4 regions of the Ventrimonas sp. genome follow, and region 3 is predicted to be linked to each of the others. Evidence: predicted binding sites of a transcription regulator. Region 3 holds the regulator's gene; each other region holds the start of a gene.
The links. Region 3 encodes HrcA, which represses chaperone genes, less so after heat shock. Its sites were predicted from a motif close to TGTTAGCACTCNNNNNNNNNGAGTGCTAACA; they were not measured.
Positions count from the first base shown of each region.

Region 1: a site for HrcA is predicted at 3,147-3,177, ahead of htpG (molecular chaperone HtpG). Genes of this name have one in related genera too.
Region 2: a site for HrcA is predicted at 4,673-4,703, ahead of ACMP1L_RS03160 (co-chaperone GroES). Genes of this name have one in related genera too.
Region 4: a site for HrcA is predicted at 1,125-1,155, ahead of clpB (ATP-dependent chaperone ClpB). Genes of this name have one in related genera too.

Region 1 covers NZ_DBFCCJ010000005.1:37,630-43,770, reverse strand. Annotated here, with positions in the region: gene ACMP1L_RS00410 (DUF2130 domain-containing protein) at 10-1,515, shown strand; gene ACMP1L_RS00405 (peptidylprolyl isomerase) at 1,541-2,542, shown strand; gene ACMP1L_RS00400 (DUF5721 family protein) at 2,613-3,110, shown strand; gene htpG (molecular chaperone HtpG) at 3,284-5,284, shown strand; gene ACMP1L_RS00390 (SPFH domain-containing protein) at 5,478-6,141, shown strand, end outside.
Region 2 covers NZ_DBFCCJ010000018.1:42,166-48,306, reverse strand. Annotated here, with positions in the region: gene ACMP1L_RS03180 (ABC transporter permease) at 1-166, opposite strand, end outside; gene ACMP1L_RS03175 (hypothetical protein) at 144-590, opposite strand; gene guaB (IMP dehydrogenase) at 765-2,219, opposite strand; gene groL (chaperonin GroEL) at 2,599-4,221, opposite strand; gene ACMP1L_RS03160 (co-chaperone GroES) at 4,266-4,550, opposite strand; gene ACMP1L_RS03155 (hypothetical protein) at 4,833-5,444, shown strand; gene pdxR (MocR-like pyridoxine biosynthesis transcription factor PdxR) at 5,506-6,141, opposite strand, start outside.
Region 3 covers NZ_DBFCCJ010000010.1:8,989-15,129, reverse strand. Annotated here, with positions in the region: gene dnaK (molecular chaperone DnaK) at 1-896, opposite strand, end outside; gene grpE (nucleotide exchange factor GrpE) at 958-1,563, opposite strand; gene hrcA (heat-inducible transcriptional repressor HrcA) at 1,603-2,637, opposite strand; gene ACMP1L_RS01435 (3D domain-containing protein) at 2,958-3,704, shown strand; gene ACMP1L_RS01430 (mandelate racemase/muconate lactonizing enzyme family protein) at 3,796-4,941, opposite strand; gene ACMP1L_RS01425 (alpha/beta hydrolase) at 4,977-5,876, opposite strand; gene ACMP1L_RS01420 (SLC13 family permease) at 5,898-6,141, opposite strand, start outside.
Region 4 covers NZ_DBFCCJ010000034.1:74,317-80,457, reverse strand. Annotated here, with positions in the region: gene bioB (biotin synthase BioB) at 1-769, opposite strand, end outside; gene clpB (ATP-dependent chaperone ClpB) at 1,247-3,838, shown strand; gene ACMP1L_RS05445 (LysR family transcriptional regulator) at 4,479-5,363, opposite strand; gene ACMP1L_RS05440 (phosphoketolase family protein) at 5,639-6,141, shown strand, end outside.

The sequences.
Region 1 (6,141 bases), on a different contig from region 3:
TTTTAATATATGGAAAAGAAACTGGTATGCCCCAATTGTGGGGAACCATTTGAGATTGATGAAAAAGGCTACGCTGCCATTGCAAAGCAGGTGCGGGACAGAGAGTTTAAAGAGGAACTGACCCGTCAGCAGGCATCGCTGGAGGCTGAGAAGAAGACTGCCCTGGAACTGGCGAAGTCCCAGACTGCAGAAAGCTACGAGAAGCAGCTTGCGGCGAAAGAGACAGAGATCCTGAAGCTGAAGGCTCAGGGAGAACAGGCCGGGAAACAACAGGAGCTTGCGGTGGCGAGAGCGGAAGCAAATTTGAAGGAACAGCTGCAGGGGCAGATCCGATGTCAGCAGGCTGAACTCTCAGAGCTGAAAGCGCAGGCGGAGCTTACAAGAAAGCAGGCAGAGCTGGCAGAAAAACAGGCAGCTTTGCAGGAGAAAACTCTGCGGGAAAGTCTGGATGCACAGCTGAAGCAGCAGCGGGAAAGCTACGATATGCAGATGAAACAGCAACAGGAAAGTTATGGCATGCAGTTAAAGCAGCAGCAGGCATCCATGACGGAACTGAAGGAGCGGTATGAAGCGCAGCTGAGGCAGCAGGAGCAGTCTATGAAGGAGCGCTATGAGGCAGAGCGCCGTCTGGAAGAGAAGGCCGTCAAGGAGCATTATGAGATTCAGCTCAAAGATAAGGACGAGATGATCGAATACTACCGCGACTTAAAGGCGAAGCAGTCTACCAAAATGGTGGGGGAAACGCTGGAGCAGCACTGCGAGGTCTCCTTCAACCAGGTGCGGGCCATTGGCTTCCAGAATGCCTATTTTGAGAAGGATAATGAGGTATCTAAAAGCGGAAGCAAGGGCGATTACATTTTCCGGGATTACGATGAGAACGGTCTGGAGTACATCTCCATCATGTTTGAGATGAAGAATGAAAACGAGACTACCGCCACCAAGCATAAGAACGCGGATTTCCTCAAAGAGCTGGACAAGGACCGCCGGGAGAAGGGCTGCGAGTACGCAGTACTGGTAACGCTTCTGGAGGCGGACAGCGACTACTATAATACGGGTATTGTGGATATGTCCCATAAGTATCCGAAGATGTATGTGATCCGCCCGCAGTTCTTCATCCAGATCATCACGATTCTGCGCAATGCCGCCATGAATTCCCTACAGTACAAGCGGGAACTGGAGACAATGCGGAACCAGAACCTGGATATCACCCGGTTTGAGGAGAAGCTTCTGGATTTCAAGGACAAGTTTGGGCGAAATTATACCCTGGCCAGCGACCGGTTCCAGAAAGCCATTGACGAGATTGACAAGACTATCGACCATCTGCAGAAGGTGAAAGACCATCTGCTTGCATCGGAGAACAATCTGCGTCTGGCAAACAATAAGCTGGATGACCTGACCATCAAGAAGCTGACCTGGAAGAATCCTACCATGCAGGAGAAGTTTGCGGAGGCACGGGCAGCAGAACTTCTGTCAAAGAATCCGGATCAGGCAGGATCGGGACAGGATCCAGAGTAAAAAATGGAAAATCAGGATTGAAAGAATGAAAAATCAGAGAACAGAAACAAAGAGACTTATCTGGAGACTTAGAATGGCCATGCTGGCTTTTCTCGCTGCATCCCAGATCATGTTCCTTACCGCCTGCAGCGTCAACATTCCTATGGTGTCAGACAGTGCTGACACAGAGGGTTACACGGATGCCCAGACCATGCTCATCATTGCCACGGAACGCAACCGCTACCGCCAGGTCTATACCGACCAGATCTGGAATGTGGAGGTCAGTGAGGACAAGACACCGTTCCAGACGTATCTGTTAGAGCAGATACGCACCTTTTTAGGTGAGGTCAAATCCATGAATCTTCTGGCAGACGAGCAGGGACTGACGCTGACCAGTCAGGAACGGGAGCAGTTAAAGCAGCTGGCAGATGATTACTACAATTCCCTGACGGATGCGGATAAGGCTTATACCAAAGCAACACGGGATGATGTATACACGATGTATGAGGCTTATCACCGGGCCAATAAGCTGGTGGACGAGCTGACAAAGGACGTGAACCTGGAAATCAGTGACAGTGAGGCAAGGGTAATTCAGGTGCAGGAGATTGCAGTCAGCAACGAAGCAAAGGCACAGGAACTTTATGCGAAGGTGGCAAATGAGGGGGCAGATTTTGCAGCTACAGCCAGAAAAGAGTCCGAGAATCCGGACATTGAGGTATCCGTGGGGCGGGGCGAGCGTGATGCCGTCTATGAGGAACCGGTCTTTGCGCTGGAAGCAGGAGAAATCAGTGAGCCGTTTGTATGGCAGGGAAAATGGTATGTGGTAAAATGTGTCAGTGATTTTGATGAGGACGCAACACTGGAACGCAAGAACAACCTGGCATTGCAGCGAAAAAATCAGGCGTTCCGCAGTATCTACGATTCTTACGAAGCAGAGCACAGGGTGGAAATTGACGGAGCAATCTGGAACAAGGTATCCTTAAGTGATGGGGCCGACTGTACTACGTCCGATTTCTTTGAGCGGTATCATGAGATGATGAGGGAGTAGCTGCGTGAGCAGGGAATGGTGTTTTGCAGAGTTGACGCAGGAGCAGGCAGCGAAAAAGGGGGATTTACAGATGATCGCATTAAAAATAGAAGATTTAAAAACCTTTACCGCACAGCTTTTTATGGGAGAGACCTTTGACTACTGGCTGGTGCGGGAGGCTAACATTGTGACGTTTAACAGCTTTACCATAGATGGGCGGATCCGCCAGGGCTATTATTCGGATGAGGAGCTGGAAACGAACCGGATCGAGGAGCTTTCTTCCTGGAAGACGCTGCGTCCGTTCTGTTACTCCCTGATCAGAGGCAGAAAGCTGCCGGAGAGCTTTCAGATCACTCTGCAGCTCTCACCGGAGGAAAATGAGAAATTCATACGCCGGGTAAAGCCAGATCTTCCGGCAGACCAGATAGCGGCCCTGTATTTAAACATCCGTTATGAAAATCACGCGGCGGCCTGTGTGACCGGAACATCCCTGAAAATTTTTATGCTGGACAAGCAAATCGAGCAGGAATGGGATGAGACAGTCCGGAGATATTTCAAGAAGCTGCAGATACCTTACGTAGAAGTCTGAAAACAGAAACCTGATAAAAATTAAAATTTTCTAAATTATTAGCACTCAACGCAAATGAGTGCTGATTTTTTATTGACTTTTCGATTTTGTGGTATTAAAATACCGTTATGGTAATTTGAAAGGCGGTTTGAAGAGCTGTCTTTCCATTCTGAATCGAAAAGGAGCAATGTATTATGAGCAGAACAGGTAATTTATCCATAAACAGTGAAAATATATTCCCGATCATTAAGAAATGGCTGTATTCCGACCACGATATCTTCTATCGTGAGCTGGTTTCCAACGGCTGCGATGCCATCACCAAGCTGAAAAAGCTGGAGCTGATGGGGGAGTATACCAAACCGGAAGGCATGGAATATAAGGTACAGGTTACCGTAAATCCGGATGAGAAGACCATTGCCATCACCGATAACGGCCTGGGCATGAGCGAGTCTGAGGTGGAGGAGTACATCAACCAGATCGCCTTCTCCGGTGCCCAGGATTTCCTCGAAAAGTATAAAGACAAAGCCAATGAAGACCAGATCATCGGTCATTTCGGTTTAGGCTTCTACTCCGCATTCATGGTAGCGGACAAAGTAACCATCGACACCCTTTCCTACAAAGAGGGCAGCAAGCCGGTTCACTGGGAGTCTGAGGGAGGCCTGACCTTCGAGATGAAGGACGGCGAGAAGGCAGAGCAGGGAACCACCATCACTCTGTATTTAAATGAAGACAGCTACGAGTTCTCCAATGAGTACCGTGCAAGAGAGGTTCTGGAAAAATACTGTTCCTTTATGCCGGTTCCGATCTTTTTAAATAACGAAAAAGCTGAGCCGCAGTATGAAACAATTGAGAAGGATGAGCTCACTGAGAAGGATACCATCATTGAGACTATTGTAGAGCCGGCCAAGACGGAAGAGAAGGAAAACGAGAACGGCGAGAAAGAAACGGTAGAGACCGAGCCGGCCAAAGAGAAATATAAGATTCTGAAACGCCCGGTGGCTTTAAATGATACCACTCCGCTGTGGAGCAAGCATCCGAACGAGTGCACCGATGAGGAATACCGTGACTTTTACCGCAAGGTGTTCCACGACTACAAGGAGCCGCTGTTCTGGATCCACTTAAATATGGACTATCCGTTTAATTTAAAGGGTATCCTGTACTTCCCGAAGATCAACACCGAGTACGATTCCATCGAGGGAACCATCAAGCTGTATAACAATCAGGTGTTTATTGCTGATAATATCAAAGAGGTGATCCCGGAATTCCTGATGCTGTTAAAGGGTGCCATCGACTGTCCGGATCTGCCGCTGAACGTATCCAGAAGTGCACTGCAGAACGATGGATTTGTTAAGAAGATTTCTGATTATATTACCAAGAAGGTAGCAGACAAGTTAAGCGGCATGTGCAAGACCGACCGTGAAAACTATGAGAAATACTGGGATGATATCGCACCGTTCATCAAATTTGGCTGCATTAAGGATGAAAAGTTTGCAGAGAAGATGAATGACTACATCCTCTTTAAGAATCTGGACGGCAAGTACCTGACCTTAAAGGACTGCCTGGAGGAGAACAAAGAGAAGCATGAGAACACCGTCTTCTATGTAACAGATGAGAAAGAGCAGAGCCAGTACATCAACATGTTCAAGAAGGAAGGTCTGGATGCGGTTATCCTGCCGCACAGCATCGACAGCCCGTTCATCGGTCATCTGGAGCAGAAAAATGAGGGTCTGAAGTTTTTACGCATCGATGCAGATTTAAACAGCACCTTCAAGGAAGAGGTCAAGGACGATGATGAAGAGTTCAAGAAGACATCTGAGGCTCTGACCGAAACCTTCAAGAAGGCTCTCGGCAATGACAAGCTGGAGATCAAGGTAGAAAAACTGAAAGATGAGAGCATTTCTTCCATGCTGACCGTCTCCGAGGAGACCCGCCGTATGCAGGATATGATGAAGATGTACAATATGTACGGTATGGATCCGTCCATGTTCGGAGGTGCAGGCGAGACCCTGGTATTAAATGCCAACAATAAGCTGGTCCAGTATGTACTGAATCACGGTGAGGGCGAGAATACCCATAAGATCTGCGAGCAGCTTTACGATCTGGCTCTGTTGGCGCACGGCAGCTTAAGTCCGGAGCGCATGACCGGATTTGTGGCACGTACCAATGAGATCATGATGATGCTGGCTGAGAAATAATGACCGGCCGCACAGGTAAAACAGAATACAGGGCATAAAGCCTTTTGAAGCGAAAGCTGTCAGACAAACAGAAATCAAGATTTGTCTGACAGCTTTCTTCTTTTTTCCTGATATTTGTGGTAAAATGAAAAAAATGTTCCGGTATCTGCTTTTCAGAGGCCGGAGACATAAATATGGAAGGGAGAGTAAGTATATGGGACTGATCAGAGCAGCAGCAGGAGCACTTGGGGGAACTCTGGCAGATCAGTGGAAAGAATTTTTCTACTGTGATGCAATGGATAAAGATATACTGGTGAAGAGAGGAAGAAAGCGGACATCGTTCCGTTCTGCCAATACAAAGGGTAATGATAATGCCATTTCCAACGGAAGCGGTATTGCGGTGGCGGACGGTCAGTGCATGCTGATCGTGGAGCAGGGCAAGGTTGTGGAGGTCTGCGCGGAGCCAGGCGAATTTACCTATGACAGCTCCACTGAGCCGAGCATTTTTACCGGCAATCTGGGAGACAGCATCAAGGAAACCTTCAAGATCGTGGGTAAGCGTTTTACCTATGGAGGTGACACGGCAAAAGACCAGCGGGTTTATTATATCAACACCAAGGAGCTGGGGGAAATCCTGTTTGGAACAGCAACGCCGATCCCGTTCCGCGTTGTGGTGGATGAGTCCCTTGGCTACAAGCTGTCTGTGGATATCCGCTGCAACGGCTTATTTACTTACAAGATCTGCGATCCGCTTCTGTTTTATACCAATGTATGCGGAAATGTTGCGGATACTTATGAGAGCGAAGAAATCGCGGCCCGCTTAAAGGGTGAGATGATGACTGCCCTGCAGCCGGCGCTGGCAAAGCTCTCCGCACAGA
Region 2 (6,141 bases), on a different contig from region 3:
CTGCCATGGCCACGGGACCGGTAAGTTCTGTTTGGTAACCAATATTGCCATTCAGCAATGCCATAGCCACGAAGCTGTATATAAATTTGATAACACCGTTGACCGGTGTCGCGTATTTTCCGTAAAATGATTTCAGCCGTTCTTTAAGTACGAGAAATATCATCATAGCGGCTGCCCTCCTTTGTCAGTTCTCTGGTACGGTTCTGGACATCGTACCGTTTTTCCAGTCTTTTCAGCTTTGCAATATAAACCCGCATGCTGCGCCGTGCATATTCATAGCGCCTGCTGCTGACAAACCAGGTTATGATCAGATACAGGATCAGACCTGTCACATACAAAACAGCACCGGTTCTGACTGCAGCGATCACTGCATCCAGTTCCATCACATTCAGAAGCTGTTCCATGTTGGAAAGCACCCACATCATGGCACATAAAATGAAGCAGACCGTATAGGCAAAAAACGAGCGGAGCATCCGGCCGCTGATATAATCACTGCGGAAGTAGCGGCTTGCCGGAAAGATATGTTTCCTCTCATGTTTTTCAAACATGGCAATGCTTGTCATCAGTCTGATCTTGTCTTCATTCAGCATAAAGTCATTCTCCATCTTCTATCAAAACATAGTAACTTAGATTTTACCATAATTTTTCTGTCAATGCCACCATTCCATCTAGTTTTTTTCTGTATTTTCAGTATAACACAAAAATACCGCCATGTAAAACACGGCGGTATTCTGGTTCTTCATCTTGACTTGTAATTAACGATTTTATTCATCCACACTGTAGTTCGGAGCCTCTTTGGTGATGTGGATGTCATGCGGATGGCTCTCTTTCAGGGATGCTGCGGAAATCTTTACGAAACGTCCGGTCTCCTGTAAGGTCTGGATGTCTTTTGCTCCACAGTAGCCCATACCGGAACGGAGTCCACCAAGCATCTGGAATACGGTATCCTCTACCATGCCCTTGTATGCAACACGGCCCTCAACGCCTTCCGGAACCAGCTTCTTTGCATCAGACTGGAAATAGCGGTCCTTGCTGCCGTTCTCCATTGCTGCAATAGAGCCCATGCCACGGTATACTTTGTACTTTCTGCCCTGATACAGCTCGAAAGTTCCCGGGCTCTCGTCACATCCGGCAAACATGCTTCCCATCATGCAGACATTACCTCCAGCCGCAATGGCCTTTGTGATATCTCCGGAGTACTTAATACCGCCATCTGCGATGATCGGAATACCGTGCTCTTTTGCGACTGCATAACAGTCCATAACTGCAGTGATCTGCGGAACACCAATACCTGCAACCACACGGGTAGTACAGATTGAGCCAGGTCCGATACCAACCTTGACAGCATCCACGCCAGCCTCGATGAGAGCTTTGGTTGCTTCGCCGGTTGCTACATTACCTGCGATAACCTGCAGATCCGGATAAGCCTCCTTGATCATTCTGACACAGCGCAGTACATTCTCAGAATGTCCGTGAGCAGAATCGAGAACAACCACATCCACATGAGCCTTAACCAGTGCGCTGACACGTTCTAAAACATTTGCAGTAATACCAACGGCCGCGCCGCAGAGCAGGCGTCCCTGTTCGTCCTTTGCAGACAGCGGATATTTGATCTGTTTCTCGATATCCTTGATGGTGATAAGTCCCTTTAAATTGAAATCATCATCTACGATCGGAAGCTTCTCGACTCTTGCCTTTGCAAGAATGCGTTTTGCTTCGGTAAGGGTGATTCCCTCTTTCGCGGTAACCAGATGCTCAGAAGTCATACACTCCTTGATCTTTTTCGAGAAATCCTCCTCGAATTTCAAGTCACGGTTCGTGATAATACCAACCAGCTTGCGTCCCTCTGTGATCGGCACACCGGAGATGCGGAACTTTGCCATAAGCTCGTCTGCGTCTTTTAAGGTATGCTCCGGGGAGAGGAAAAACGGATCTGTGATGACACCATTCTCTGAACGTTTTACCTTATCTACTTCCTCTGCCTGTGCTTCAATTGACATGTTCTTGTGAATGATACCAATACCGCCCTGACGCGCCATGGCAATTGCCATACGGTGTTCTGTAACGGTATCCATACCCGCACTCATAAGTGGAATGTTCAGTTTGATTTTCTTGGTCAGATAGGTGGTTAAATCTACCTGATTCGGAATAACCTGTGAATAAGCCGGCACCAGGAGCACATCGTCAAACGTAATGCCCTCACCAATAATTGTACCCATTATTCGTTTCCTCTCTTTCTTTAGTTTTATGTTCATAAAGATTCCATGGCAATCGCATTTTTATTATTAGCTCAGCTAATATTTCATCGCTGTGGAATCTATTTGACTTATTAATTGCATATTGTAGCAAATTTCTGTCCGCTTGTCAAATACTTCTGCGAGGAAATTGTCCGCGTATATTTTTAGGCAAAAAAAGCAGGCGAAACCACCCCGATTGGAGTGATTCGCCTGTGCGTTTGTTGGATATTTCTTGCCAAAGATCCACTCGTGAACCCCGCGCTGACGCGCTCCATGTCTGCTGACGCAGACGGTTCACTCGTTAGTGGCGCATGAAAAATAAATGTCTGCTTCGCAGCCGCTTATTTTTCCTTTGCGCTCACTACATCATTCCGCCCATACCGCCGCCTGCCGGCATAGCCGGAGTCTCTTCCTTAATGTTAGCTACTACAGACTCAGTAGTCAGAAGGGTGGATGCCACGCTGGTTGCGTTCTGCAGTGCGCTTCTGGTTACCTTAGCCGGATCAAGGATACCGGCCTTTATCATGTCTACATACTCTTCCTTGTACGCATCAAAGCCAAAACCTACCGGAGACTCTTTTACCTTGTTAATGATAACAGAGCCCTCAAGACCTGCGTTTGCGGAGATATGGAACAGCGGAGCTTCCAGAGCTTTCAGGATAATCTTACCGCCGGTCTTCTCATCGCCCTCAAGAGCGTCTACTACAGACTTGATCTCCTGGGTTACATGTACATATGCAGAACCGCCGCCTGCGATGATACCTTCCTCAACTGCTGCTCTTGCTGCAGACAGCGCATCCTCCATACGGAGCTTTGCTTCCTTCATCTCAGTCTCGGTTGCAGCGCCAACGCGGATAACAGCTACACCGCCTGCCAGCTTTGCAAGACGCTCCTGCAGTTTTTCTTTATCGAACTCAGAAGTGGTCTCTGCGATCTGAGCACGGATCTGGGCAACTCTTGCAGCAATCTCTTCCTTGTTGCCGCAGCCGTCAACGATGATGGTGTTCTCCTTCTGTACTTTAACAGATTTCGCACGACCAAGCTGTTCCATGGTGGTATCTTTCAGTTCCAGACCAAGCTCCTCGGAGATAACAGTACCGCCGGTCAGGATAGCCAGGTCTTTTAACATCTCTTTTCTTCTGTCGCCATAGCCCGGTGCTTTCACACCCACAACAGTGAAGGTTCCTCTTAACTTGTTGACGATCAGGGTAGTCAGAGCCTCGCCCTCGATATCCTCTGCCACGATCAGCAGCTTGGAACCGGACTGTACAATCTGCTCCAGAATCGGAAGGATCTCCTGAATGTTGGAAATCTTCTTATCGGTAATCAGGATGTACGGGTCATCCAGATTTGCTTCCATCTTGTCCATATCGGTGCACATATAAGCGGACACATAACCACGGTCGAACTGCATACCTTCTACGAGGTCAAGCTCAGTCTTCATGGTCTTGGACTCCTCAATGGTGATAACGCCGTCCTTGGAAACCTTCTCCATAGCGTCTGCTACCATCTCGCCGACTTCATCGTCTGCTGCGGAAATAGATGCAACACGCGCGATGCTATCACGGCCGGAGATTGGCTGGCTCATCTTTGCGATTGCCTCAACAGCAGCCTCGGTTGCTTTCTTCATGCCCTTTCTTAATACGATCGGGTTAGCGCCTGCTGCCAGGTTCTTCATGCCTTCGTTGATCATAGCCTGAGCCAGAACGGTTGCGGTCGTGGTACCATCACCAGCTACATCGTTGGTCTTGGTAGCTACTTCCTTTACCAGCTGTGCACCCATGTTTTCAAATGGGTCTTCCAGCTCGATCTCTTTCGCGATGGTCACACCATCATTGGTGATGAGCGGAGCACCGAAAGACTTGTCAAGAACTACGTTTCTTCCTTTCGGTCCAAGGGTCACACGAACAGTATCTGCTAACTGATTTACGCCTGCTTCCAGAGCTTTTCTGGCTTCAACGCCATATTTAATCTGCTTTGCCATGATTCAAAATCCTCCAGTTTCTATCAATAATATATAGATATATCTTACTCGATTACTGCCAGAATATCATTCTGCTTTACAACAACGTACTTCTCATCATCAACCTCTACTTCGGTTCCGGAGTACTTGGAGTAGATAACCTTGTCACCTGCTTTTACCTGCATGGTGATCTCTTTTCCGTCAACCACACCGCCAGGTCCTACTGCTACAACCTCTGCCTGCTGCGGTTTCTCTTTTGCCTGGCCCGGAAGCACGATACCAGATTTGGTAGTCTCCTCTGCCACAAGCTGTTTTAATACAACCCGATCAAATAACGGTACTAATTTCATGGATAACTCCTCCTTACATCGAATCTATTTTTGTTGCGATCCACATATTGTGAACGAACGCTTTTCTTTTCGGGGACTCTTAAACCCCCTCTCTGATGTACATTACCATTTATAGCACGTGTTGTTAGCACTGTCAAGAGTTGAGTGCTAATTTTATCGAATTTTTATAACTTTCCCCTTTCTTTTTTATTCTCTTCGTATTAGAATTACTTTTATAAAGAATATTCGTAACTGGAGAGAAATGGAACCGGAACGAATGTTCAAAGAAAGGAGTACAGGGGTATGGCAAAAAAAGCTTTTGGAAAACTGGCAGCCCTCTTAACCATTGCAGGAGCTGCTGCAGCCGGCATTTCTTACCTGACGAAATACCGGTCTTTTAACAAGGAGCTGGATGAAGATTTCCACGATTTTGAGGATGAGGACGAAACCGAAGTGCCGGACAGTACCATGAGCCGCAACTATGTTTCCCTCCATGCAGATAAGGACGAGTTCCTGGTAGCCGCAGGCGACATGATGAACGCCGCCAAGGATGCTGCCAGTGCCGCAAAAAACATGGTAAAGGATGCTGCTGCTATCGTGGCCGATAACACCCGCGAGGCTGTCAGTGTTGCCAGAGACGGTGCGCAGAAAGCTGCCGCTTCAGCAGAAGATACCGTAGAAAAGGCTGAAAGCGCTGCTGAGGACGCTGTGATCAAAACTGCTGACGCCATGGAAAGTGCGGTGGAAGCCGTCTCCGATACCATGGAAGAAACCGCTGCAAAGCTGGAAGCCGCTGCTGATCAGGCAGAAGAGATTACTGTTGATGAGGAACCTGATGAAGAACCGGCTGAGAAACAGCCTGTTTCCGGCGAAGAGGTCTCTGCTACAACAGTCAGCGAAGACACAGAGGCTTAACATCATGCATAACGCAAGAAGCAGGACATGGAGTTTTCTTACTCTCCATATCCTGCTTCTTTTACATTTCTGAAAAATCTGCGTTCTGAATCCCCCAGCATGTTTTGAGAAGGTGTATGCCGTCTACGATCTGCTCCTCGCTCAGGCTTGCATACCCAAGCACCACAGTCGACGGGCGGTGGTTGTGTTCCGGGTGAATGAAATAGCTGTTCAGACCATAGACCCTGACTCCTGCTTCTGCCGCTTTCCGGATCAGTGCTTCCTCCGGCACGCCGTTTCTGGATGTCAGCAGAATATGAAGACCTGCATGCTCTCCACGTATCTCAAACTGTTTTCGCAGCGGTTCCACCTGCTCCAGCAAAAGATCATGCTTGGTTTTGTAGATCGCACGCATCCGGTTTAAATGCCGTTCAAAATGTCCTCCTGATAAAAACTGATACAAAATGTTCTGATCAATGCGTGACACCGTAGAAGCATAGAAAGAAGTCTGGCTGCGGTAACGGACTAAAAGTGAAAGCGGCAGTACCAGATAGCTGACACGGATAGCCGGCGCAATGCATTTGGAAAACGTGCCAAGATAAATCACCCTGCCATTCCGGTCCATGCCCTGAAGCGCCGGAATCGGCTTTCCGCGATACCGGAATTCACTGTCGTAATCATCCTCTATAATATAACGGTCCGGCGCCTCCTGGGCCCA
Region 3 (6,141 bases):
CCGCCGTCTTTTAATGCGTTCTGTACCGGAACTGCTGTTCTCTCGATGAGGTCGTGGGTCAGCTCGTCGAATTTTGCTCTGGTCAGGTTCATATCCAGATGCTTCGGGCCCTCAGCGGTTGCAGTGATGAACGGCAGGTTGATGTTGGTGGTGGTTGCGGTAGAAAGCTCCTTCTTTGCCTTCTCTGCGGCCTCTTTCAGTCTCTGCATTGCCATCTTATCGCCGGACAGGTCTACGCCCTCAGCCTTCTTGAACTCGTCAACCAGCCACTGGGTAATGCGGTTATCGAAATCATCACCGCCTAAGTGAGTATCACCGTTGGTGGAAAGAACCTCGATTACGCCGTCACCAATCTCGATGAGGGATACATCGAAGGTACCGCCGCCTAAGTCGTATACCATAATCTTCTGCTCATTCTCGTTGTCCAGGCCGTATGCCAGCGCTGCCGCGGTCGGCTCGTTGATGATACGCTTTACATCCAGACCTGCGATCTTACCGGCATCCTTAGTTGCCTGACGCTGTGCATCGTTGAAGTATGCCGGAACAGTGATAACAGCCTCGCTTACGGTCTCACCCAGATAAGCCTCTGCATCTGCTTTTAACTTCTGCAGGATCATAGCGGAGATTTCCTGCGGAGTATAGCTTTTACCGTCGATGGTTACTTTATAGTCTGTACCCATATGTCTCTTAATGGAAGCAATGGTTCTGTCTGCGTTGGTAACTGCCTGACGCTTTGCCGGCTCACCTACCAGACGCTCACCGGTCTTGGTGAATGCTACGACAGACGGTGTGGTTCTGGAGCCTTCCTGGTTCGGGATAACTACCGGTTTACCACCCTCCATAACTGCTACACAGCTGTTTGTGGTTCCTAAATCAATACCAATAATCTTACTCATAATGTTTTCCTCCTGCTCTATTCAAACAATTTTTGATAATACGCTAAGTTTCGCAGCTGGTTTAGTTTGCAACCTGAACCATGCTGTGGCGTACCACGCTGCCGCGGTACTTGTAACCCTTCTGCAGTTCCATGGCGATCTCATTCTCGCCGTATTTCTCATCCTCCACATGCATCACTGCGTTGTGCAGGTTCGGGTCGAACTGCTTGCCTACTGCCTCGATCGATTCCACTCCGGCATCTTCCAGAGTTTTCACGAACTGCTTGTAGATCTTTTCAATGCCTTCGGCAAAGGAAGAACCCTTCTCATCCTCCGGCACGGCTGCCAGGCCTCTCTCGAAGTTATCTAACACCGGAAGGATCTTCTCGATGATATCCTTCGCTCCGATCTCGTACATGGCTGCCTTCTCTTTTTCCGTACGCTTGCGGAAATTATCAAACTCGGCCATCTGGCGTTTTAATCGATCCTGAAGTTCCTCAATCTGAGCATCTTTTGGATCTTTCTTTGCGTCCTTTGCTTCTTTTGCTTCGTTTTCCCTGGTTTCTGCCTCCTGGTTTTCGGTTCCTGCGGAGGTTTCGCCATTATCTGCTTCAGTGTGCTCAGTCTCAAGATTTTCGTTCTCGACCTCAGCGGCACTCTGCTTTACTTCTTTTTCTTTCTGACTCATGGTTTATCGCCTTTCTTTATCGGCGTCATCTCTGACACACTAACTCTCATTTTTATAGGTGGCATCCAGCTGCTTCATCAGATGCTTCAGCGTACTGAGTACTCTTTCGTAATCCATCCGCTTTGGTCCGATGATACCAATGGTACCGCGGATACCCTCTCCCAGCTCATAGTTGGCAGTGACCACGCTGCAGTCCTTCATGGTCTGAAGCGGTGTCTCGTCTCCAATGTAAACCTGGATTCCATTGCTGTCTTCCGACTCATTTACATCTGCAATGAGCTCCTGGAGCTTATCCTTCTGTTCCAGTGTACTGATTAGCTGGCTTGCTTTCTCACCGTCGCTCAGCTCCGGATATTTGAAAATATTGGTAGCACCGCTTGTGTAGATCTGAAGATCTTCCTCATCGGCCCGGATTGCTCCGGCTACTTCATTTAATACAAGATCCACAATCTGACTGTGAACGCCGGCCTGCTGTTTGAGCTTTGTGATAACATCCAGATTGATCTGCTCAATGGTGAGACCGTTAAGCGCGCTGTTTAAAAGGATGTTGAGGTTCAGGATATCTTCCTGGCTCACCGACTCCGGTACATTCACCATGGCATTCTTAATGAGGTTTCCCTCTACCACGATGACCACCAGGAGTTTGTTTTCCTCCATCCGGGACAGCTGGATGAATTTCAGCTTGTTCTGGTGATACTGCGGACCACTGATCATGGCAGCATAGTTGGTGTTGTTAGCCAGAAGCTGTGCCAGCTTCTTTAAGACCAGTTCCACACGGTCAACCCTTTTGATCATCAGGCTTTTGACCTCCGTGACTTCCTGTTCTTTTTCCTGCATGATCTGGTCTACATAGAAGCGGTAGCCTTTATCGGATGGGATCCGTCCCGCCGATGTATGGGGCTGCTGGATATATCCCATCTCCTCCAGATCCGACATTTCGTTTCGGATGGTTGCGGAACTCAGTTTTAAATCCGTATATTTGGAAATGGTTCTGGAACCCACCGGCTCACCTGTTTCCAGATAAGTCTTGATGATAGCTTTTAATATAGTAACTTTACGATCATCCAGTTCCATTCTGCCGCCTCCTTCTTCTTGTTAGCACTCATCATCAAGGAGTGCTAACATTCTGTGATTAATATACTTTACCCTATGTAGTTTGTCAAGAGGTTTGCCTGAAAAATCTGTGTTTTTTCTGTGACTTTTTGTATTTTCCAGGGCAGAAACAGACCTGCTTTTCGTTTTTTCCTTGACAAATCAAAAAAAATGTGTAAAATAAGGACTTATCGTTCATATGTTACAAATTTGTTACATATATTTAATTTGTGTGAATTGAATATTTCGTTTTTGTGGCACACAAACCTGTAACAGATTCTGGAAAAGAAAGGACTGATTTTATGTTAAAAACCAAAAGAATGTTTGTCACCTTACTGATCTCAGCCATGTTCCTGATCGGAGGTGCCTTTACTGCTCTGGCAGCAGCCCCGGATGGCTCCTTTGATGCATTCGAGGGCAATACCATTGTCGGCTGGGCGTGGGATTCCTCCATGCCGAACACCGGCGTTCCGGTCAGCGTAACCATTACCAATAAAGAAACCGGTGAGCAGGTTAAAAGCTATCACCAGACCGCAGTCACCTACCGTTCTGATCTGAAAGGAAACGGAATCGGCAATGGGAATCACGGTTTCCGCATCAGCATAAACTGGGACGCGCTGGCAGACGGCACTTATGTTGTAGAAGGCGCGGTAGACGGCAAAGCGCTTTCCAATCCGAAAACCTATGTAAAGGGAGAATCGGCCCAGACTGCTGCTGAAAGCACTTCTGCTGAGGAAAGCCACGAACATACCGGTTTAAAATCCCTCGGCTTCTTCCGCACCACCGGCTACTGTCCATGCAGACAGTGCTCCGAGGGCTGGGGCCGCCACACCAGCACCGGCACCATCGCAACCTCCGGACGTACCATTGCCGTGGACCCGCGCGTCATTCCTTACGGAAGCAAGGTCATGATCGGCGGTATCATCTACACCGCAGAGGACCGCGGCGGCGGCGTCAAGGGCAACCACGTGGATATTTTCTTTGATACTCACGCACAGACACGGCAGCACGGAAAGCAGACGCAGGAAGTGTTCCTGGTGCTGGGGTAAAATAACCATTTGATTCACTTTAATAGGGCCGTGTGAGTTGCCTTTCGGCAACTCACACGGCCTTTGTCATATACTTATATTGTTATTTACATCACCAGTCTTTTACAGATCCATCGAATGCCCGGTGCGCTGCATTGCTGCCGCGCTCTTTTGCCGGATACAGTTCTTCTGCATCGTCGGCAAGTTCAATTCCGATTCCCGGTGCTTCCGGAATCATCATACAGCCATTCTCAAAATGGAATGGTTCTTTCACCATCTTGTCTTCCGCTCCATTTAAGCAGAAGCCCGGGAGTTCCTGGATCCCAAGGTTCGGAATGGCTGCGCAGATCTGCAGGCAGGCTGCCGTGGATACCGGTCCAAGCGGGTTATGCGGAATCACCAGTACATCGTGTGCTTCTGCAAGCGCACAGATCTTCTTGCTGGTGGTAATGCCGCCAACTGCGCAGACATCCGGACGGATATACTGGCATGCATGGCGTGCCATCAGCACTTCAAATTCGCGCAGATCGATGGCTCTCTCACCGGTTGCGATCGGAACCCCGATCTTGGATGCCACCTCTGCCATCGTATCCACATTGTCCGGCGGAACCGGATCTTCCAGGATCATCGGGCGGTATGGCTCTACTGCACGACCAAATGCGACAGCCTCTGGCAAAGTCATGCCGCGATGCACTTCCAAAACGAAATCAAAATCATTTCCGACTGCTTCCCGGCAGACACGGACTTTTTCTACTTCCCGCTCTATACGGCTGGCGAAGAACTCTCCCTTTCCATCCGCGCTGCTCTTCGGTCCGTTGCAGAAAATCTTGGCAGCGGTGAAGCCCATCTGCTGTAGTTCCTGATACTGCTTTGCGAGTTCTTCCTTATCATCGGTTATATGCATGACGGAAGCGTAAACGCGCACCTTATCGCGGGTTTTTCCGCCCAATAATTCATAAACCGGAACGCCGAGTGCCTTTCCTTTAATGTCCCAAAGCGCAATGTCAATAGCGGAAATCGCACTCATAATGACAGAACCGCGGAAATACACGGATCGCAGAAAGTTCTGGTTAAAATCTTCAATACGGAACGGATCTTTTCCAATTAAGTAATCCGCAAACTTTTCAATGGCTGCTGCCGTTGCCTGCAGATATCCCCAGTTTCCGGCTTCTCCAAGACCGGTAATGCCGGCATCGGTGTAAACCTGTACGAAAAGATAATGTTTGGCAAAGCGCAGCTTTACGTCTGTAATCTTCATAGTTTCACTCCTTTAATGTTCTACATTCTTTCATTTTATCGGTTTATATGTTCCAAAAAGAAACGATCATGCAGTTCTAATGCTCGTTCCCATCCAGGTGTCCGGTTGGTTGTAAATCCGTGCATAGCTTCTGGAATCCTCTGCATGGTTACACAAACTCCCGCCTTTACCAATCGCATTCCAAAGTTTTCCGTATCATCTCTCAGGCTGTCTTCTCCTGCAGATAAAATCAAACAGTCTGGAAATGCAGCCAGGACCTGCTCCGTTGCAAAAGCAGGGGAACAGCATGGATCAGATGCATCTGCATCTCCCACATAAAAATCTGTATACAGTTTCTCCGTTTCCGCGCGTTTCACCCAGAATGGATCCTGTTTTAATTCCTCCGACAGCCTTTCTACCGGATTCGCGGTATTGTCTGTTGGGAAATACTCCATCAAGGCGCAACATGGATGAAATGCTTTCGTTTCCGCATTTTTCACCAGAGCCGATGCCACAAGATTGCCTCCGGCACTATGTCCGGCAAGCATGATTTTTTCCGGATCGATACACAGTTCTTCTGCATGTTCAAACACATACTGTATGATTCCATAGCTTTCTTCTGCAGCATAAGGGAACGGTTTTTCCGGTGCAAGACTATAATCAACATCCCATACCAGAGCATTCGTTGCTTCCATGACTGCACAGCAATATCTGCGCTCACGATCCGTGCGTCCTTTTAAAAATCCACCACCATGAAAGTTTAATAAAATTGGGGCCCGATCCGGCAAAGCTTCCGGCCGTTCTTCAAAGACATGCACACAATAACCGTTTTTTGTCTGAATCCAAAGTTCTGTTTCTTTTCCCGACAGTGCCGCTAACTCTTCCTGACTCACAGGACCAAAACGATCTCTGTGCCGCACAGTCTCTGCAATAGCAATTTTTTCTTCCTGTGTCATATCCACGTCACTCCCTTTCTTTTAAAATGCAGGGAATACTGTCATGGTATAAACGATATAGATAAATGGCAAAATCAATGTAATCAGTGCGCCGCTCTTAAAGATGGCCTTCAAATCATAACCGCCATCAGCCATGCACATCGGAACCGCCGGTGTCGCCATCGGAGTGAGGAATGCCGTCAGGGAACCTGCATTGACTAACAGAACCAGTCCTGTCGGATTTGCACCCAGTGCGGAACAGGTCAGCAGACAAATCGGAACAAAT
Region 4 (6,141 bases), on a different contig from region 3:
GGCAGAGCACCTTCAGACAGTATTCCGTTGTGAGCCCAGAAATATCGGCGTGCTCTAACGGAGTGCCCGGGATCGGAAGCAGGAAATTGATCGGGAGTGCTTCCGGCTGGATCTCGCGGAGTTCCAGAAGCATGTCGACAACATCTTCTTTGGACTCGCCCATGCCGATGATCCCGCCGCTGCAGATCTCAAATCCCAGTCCCTGAAGCATTTTGATGTTGGCCACGCGCTGCTCAAAGGTATGGGTGGAGCAGATGTTGGGATAATAGGAACGGCTACTGTTTAAATTGTGGTTGATGCGGTCGAGCCCGGCTTCTTTTAAGATTTTCGCCTGATGCTCGGTCAGAAAGCCGATGGAACAGCACAGATGCGTACCGGTTTCTTTCATTTTACAGATCCGTTTCGCCAGATCTTCGATTTCCGCGTCGGTGAATTTCATTCCGCTTAAGCCGATACAGTGGCGGGACAGATGGTTCTCGTTGACAAAGTCATTGTCTTTATATAATTTCTCATCGTCTACCCATTTGTATTTATCAATCTCAGCTTTGGAGCGGCAGGACTGGGCACAGTAAGTGCAGTCCTGGGAACAGTTTCCGCTGCGGGCATTGGTCAGGATATGGATGCTTACATGGTTTCCTTTATACTTTCTGCGCAGGACTTCTGCACGGGCGATGAGTTCCGGAAGTTCTCCATCCGGAGTGTTTAAGATGGCAAGCGCTTCCTCGCGGGAAAGCTGTGGATCGGTGGAAATATCAGGCGTTGTGCTCATAAGATCGGATCTCCTTTGATATGGTAAATAAAAATTGGTTTTGAGAAATAAAATAGCACGAGGAGATATAATTGTCAACATATAATTGAAAATTGGTTAACAATTAGATGCAAGGAAATAGAAGACAGCCAGAGCATGTGGACAAGGGAGTCCATGTATTGCGATGAAATAAGAATATTAGACTGGATCCAGACTTTTCGGACACCGCTTGGGGATTCGCTGCCGTGTCGGCGCTCTTTTTTGCCGGGGAGAAGAAAATCTGGAAAGAAGCTTTTTTGGATTCCCGCAGACGAAAAACCAGCTCTTTTGCATTTGCAGAAGATGGCATTGTGAAAGACACAAATTCTTCACAAATAATTAGCACTCACCTCTTGACAGTGCTAACAACATGTGCTATAGTACAGCTAATGTTATAGAAGTAGTATAACAGATGAGATAAAAGATGACGTTGCACTAAAAGGAATGGAGGTGTGATTTATGAATATAAACAAATTTACCCAGAAATCAATGGAAGCCGTCCAGAACTGTGAAAAGCTTGCTTACGAATATGGCAATCAGCAGATCGAACAGGAGCATCTGTTCTACAGTCTGCTCACATTGGATGACAGCCTTATTTTAAAATTGTTAACCAAGATGGGCATCAGCAAAGAGCTGATCACCAATGAAGCACAGCAGAAGCTGGCAGGACTGCCGAAGGTAAGCGGTTCCAGTCAGGTTTACATCAGCAATGATTTAAATAAAGTCCTCATCAATGCGGAGGACGAATCCAAAGCCATGGGCGATGAATATGTCTCCGTTGAGCATATTTTCCTGTCCATGTTAAAGTATGCGGACCGTACCATGAAGGATCTGTTCCGCCAGTACGGCATTACCCGCGACACCTTTTTGCAGGCACTGTCTACGGTGCGCGGCAACCAGAGAGTTGTCAGCGACAATCCGGAAGCAACCTATGACACCCTGGAAAAATATGGCTACGACCTGGTAGAGCGTGCGAAGGACCAGAAGCTTGACCCGGTCATCGGTCGTGACAGCGAGATCCGTAATGTAATCCAGATTCTTTCCCGAAAGACCAAGAACAACCCGGTCCTGATCGGTGAGCCTGGTGTTGGTAAGACGGCGGTTGTCGAGGGACTGGCCCAGCGTATTGTCCGCGGCGATGTGCCGGAAGGCTTAAAGAACCGCAAGCTGTTTGCGCTGGATATGGGCGCGCTGGTTGCAGGCGCCAAGTACCGTGGCGAGTTTGAGGAGCGGTTAAAAGCCGTTCTGGAAGAAGTGAAAAAGAGTGAAGGACAGATCATTCTGTTCATCGATGAGCTGCATACCATTGTGGGAGCTGGCAAGACCGAGGGCTCCATGGATGCAGGCAACCTGTTAAAACCGATGCTTGCCAGAGGCGAGCTGCACTGTATCGGTGCGACCACACTGGATGAATACCGGAAATACATTGAGAAAGATGCGGCCCTGGAACGTCGTTTCCAGCCGGTGCTGGTAGACCAGCCGACCGTAGAAGATACCATTTCCATTCTGCGTGGTATCAAGGAGCGTTACGAAGTGTTCCACGGTGTCAAGATCACGGACTCTGCCCTGGTGGCAGCAGCTGTGCTTTCTGACCGTTACATCACCGACCGCTTCCTGCCGGATAAGGCGATCGACCTGGTTGATGAGGCCTGCGCCCTGATCAAGACCGAGCTTGACTCCATGCCGACCGAACTGGATGAACTTTCCAGAAAGATCATGCAGATGGAGATTGAGGAGACTGCATTAAAGAAAGAGACAGATCATTTGAGCCAGGAGCGTCTGGCGGATCTGCAGAAAAATCTGGCAGAGTTGCATGACGAGTTTGCCAGCAAGAAGGCACAGTGGGAGAATGAAAAGAATTCTGTTTCCCATCTTTCTGCTCTCCGCGAAGAGATTGAGCAGGTGAACCGTGATATTGCTGCGGCCCAGCAGCAGTACGATCTGAATAAGGCCGCTGAGCTTCAGTACGGCAAGCTGCCGCAGCTGCAGAAACAGCTGGAAGCAGAGGAAGAAAAAGTAAAGAATCAGGATCTGAGCCTGGTGCATGAAAGTGTCACTGAAGATGAGATCGCAAGAATCATTTCCCGCTGGACCGGTATTCCGGTAAGCAAGTTAAATGAGAGCGAGCGCAGCAAGATCCTGCATCTGGATACGGTCCTGCATAAACGGGTCGTAGGCCAGGATGAGGGCGTGGAGAAGGTTACCGAAGCAATCCTTCGTTCCAAGGCCGGCATCAAGGATCCGACCAAACCGATTGGTTCCTTCCTGTTCCTTGGACCGACCGGTGTCGGCAAGACTGAGCTTGCGAAAGCCCTGGCTGAGGCACTGTTCGACGATGAGAACAATATGGTCCGTATCGATATGAGTGAGTACATGGAGAAACATTCTGTAGCCCGCCTGATCGGAGCACCTCCGGGATATGTCGGCTACGATGAGGGTGGTCAGCTGACCGAGGCAGTCCGCAGAAAACCGTACTCTGTTGTTCTCTTCGATGAGGTGGAAAAGGCACATCCGGATGTATTCAATGTCCTGCTTCAGGTATTGGACGATGGACGTATCACCGATTCCACCGGCAAGACCGTGGACTTCAAGAACACCATTCTGATCATGACCTCCAACATCGGTTCCCAGTATCTGCTGGATGGCATCGATGAAAACGGCAATATCAAGCCGGAGGCTGAGGCTATGGTCATGCAAGATCTGCGTGCCCACTTCCGTCCGGAGTTCTTGAACCGTCTGGATGAGACGATCCTCTTCAAGCCGTTAACAAAGGATAACATCAGTCATATTGTGGATCTGATGGTAGCCGATGTGAACCGCCGTCTGGAAGACCGCGAGCTGAAGGTAGAACTGACCGACAATGCCAAGACCTTCGTGACGGATCATGGTTACGACCCGGCCTACGGTGCACGTCCGCTGAGAAGATATCTCCAGAAGAACGTAGAGACCCTGGCAGCAAGGATCATCCTGGAAGGTAATATCAGTGAAGGCCAGACCATCGTGATCGATACCGATGAGAAAGGCGAGAAGCTGATCGCATACGTGGAATAAAAATTTGCTTCATAAAACCAAATAAGGTCCGGAAGAGAAAGAGACCGCTTTCCTATATTTTCACATATCGTTGTTTGCTTGCTCTCGCTAACACGCGTTCGCCTGTGTCGGATTAACATCCGCCACATTCGGACGTGTGTGCTCAAGATGCAAACACCTGATATGTTGAAAATCTCGGAGAGCGGTCTCATTCACTTCCTGCTGTATTGGCTTCGCTACAAAAATAAGAATGGCTGTGTTATTTATTATCCTGGCATAGCCAGTAGAGTAGAAGTTCCGGGCACCCCATACAGAATGAGCGGCACATTGGAATTTTCCTGCATTGCATATCAAGAACGCGCCAGTGACGCGTTCGCAGATTCATGCGCGAGCATAGCGCCAGACCGGAGAGCCATCATGAGAACAGAATTTACAGCCATAAGTTGTATTTAGCTTCTGTTGCGAGCTTCCCGGATGTGGCGAAACAGAATGCTTTTGAGATTGATGGGGTTCAGTATTGCTGGATGAGCATTTCTGAAATGGAAAATGATCCTCGGATCATGGAAGTGAATGCGGATATTGTGCAATTTGTGAAGGATAACTGCAATGAATAAAAAAGAAAAAATGCCTTGGCGTGAAAATATGTGCCAGGGCATTTTTGTTATTTTGCAAATTTTTGAAACGCCTTCGATGCTACACTCTGCGGATATTCCGAATCGGAGATCAGCAGGATATTGCGTTCCGGGAACTGCTCTTCAATCTGGACCTGGAAGATGTTTCTGGCGGCGAGTTCGCTGTGGGCGAAGGCTTCGGGGATAAATCCGATGCCGAGGTTGTGGCGCACAGCCGGGAGAATCAGATCGGTGGTGGCCAGCTCCATATCCGGCGAGAAGGTAAGACCGTACTGCGCAAAGTAGGTATTTAAGAAGGTACGGCTGATGGATTCTGAGGTCAGGCTGATCCAGGGGTAGGCGGCCAGCTCCCGGAGCGAGACAGGACGGTCCTTCAGTTCGGAAAAACGGCTGCCGCTGATGAGGATATCCCGGTAGGTATGTAATTTTTTCATGCGCAGCGGTCCGGAAAGGTGGAGTGGAAGAGAAGAAACCACGGCAAAGTCCACCTTGCCATCCCGCACCGCCTGAATGGAATCCTGAGTGCTGTGGTTTAAAATCTGGAAATGAACGCCCGGATATTCCTGATGGAAGGCTTCCATGGCCTCAAAGAGCCAGGAGTGCAGGGCCGTCTCGGTGGCGCTGATGGAGATAGTGCCGTTTTCGAGCTTAAGCAGGTCGCTTAAATGGCTTTCCGCTCGGAAAAACTGCAGGCAGCCGGCAGAGACATACTCAAAGAACCGGTTTCCCTCTGCCGTCAGTTCCATGCCGGATTTACTGCGGATGAAGAGGCGGCAGCCCAGGTCGGCTTCCAGCTTGTGGATAACGCGGGTCACGGCAGGCTGGCTGGTGTTCAATGCAGCGGCGGCGCGGGTTAAGTTGCCGTATTTTGCGACATAGTAAAAGATTTTATAGTATTCGAAATTAGATGTCATGGTATATTCTCCAAGTTTATCAGTCTGTTTTTCTCAAAAGGTTGTCTCCATTATAGTACAGAAATCAAGGGAAATCCACGGTTTGCGGCATATCCATATCAAATTGATATGAATATAATGCAGAAATTGCATTTTACAGATTGGATTGTATGTGCGAAAATACAATGCGTAAACGTTAGAAAAATAACAAACCCAATTTTTGAGCAAGAAACGCAACGTTTCCCATGTTGCGCAGACAGCAGCAAAACGACGTAAGCAAAGAAAGAGGTAAGATCATGGAGAACAACACCTGTCTGGAAAAGCAGCCTCTGTGTGAGGAAATGCTGGAAAAGATGAACGCCTACTGGCGTGCGGCAAACTATCTGTCTGCCGGTCAGTTATATCTGTTAGATAATCCGCTTTTAAAGAAACCGCTGAGCATGGATCAGATCAAAAAGAAAATCGTAGGACACTGGGGAACCGTTCCTGGCCAGAACTTTGTGTATGTGCACTGCAACCGTGCTATCAAGCGCTATGATCTGGATATGATCCTTCTTTCCGGTCCGGGACATGGCGGAAACTTCCTGATCGCCAACACCTATCTGGACGGAAGCTACAGCGAGGTATATCCGAATATCAGCCAGGATGAGGAAGGCATGAAGAAGATGTTCAAGCAGTTCTCCTTCCCGTGCGGTGTTCCGAGCCACTGCGCTCCGGAAACGCCTGGTTCCATCAACGAGGGCGGTGAGCTGGGTTACTCCATTGCGCATGCATTTGGCGCCGTGTTTGATAACCCGGA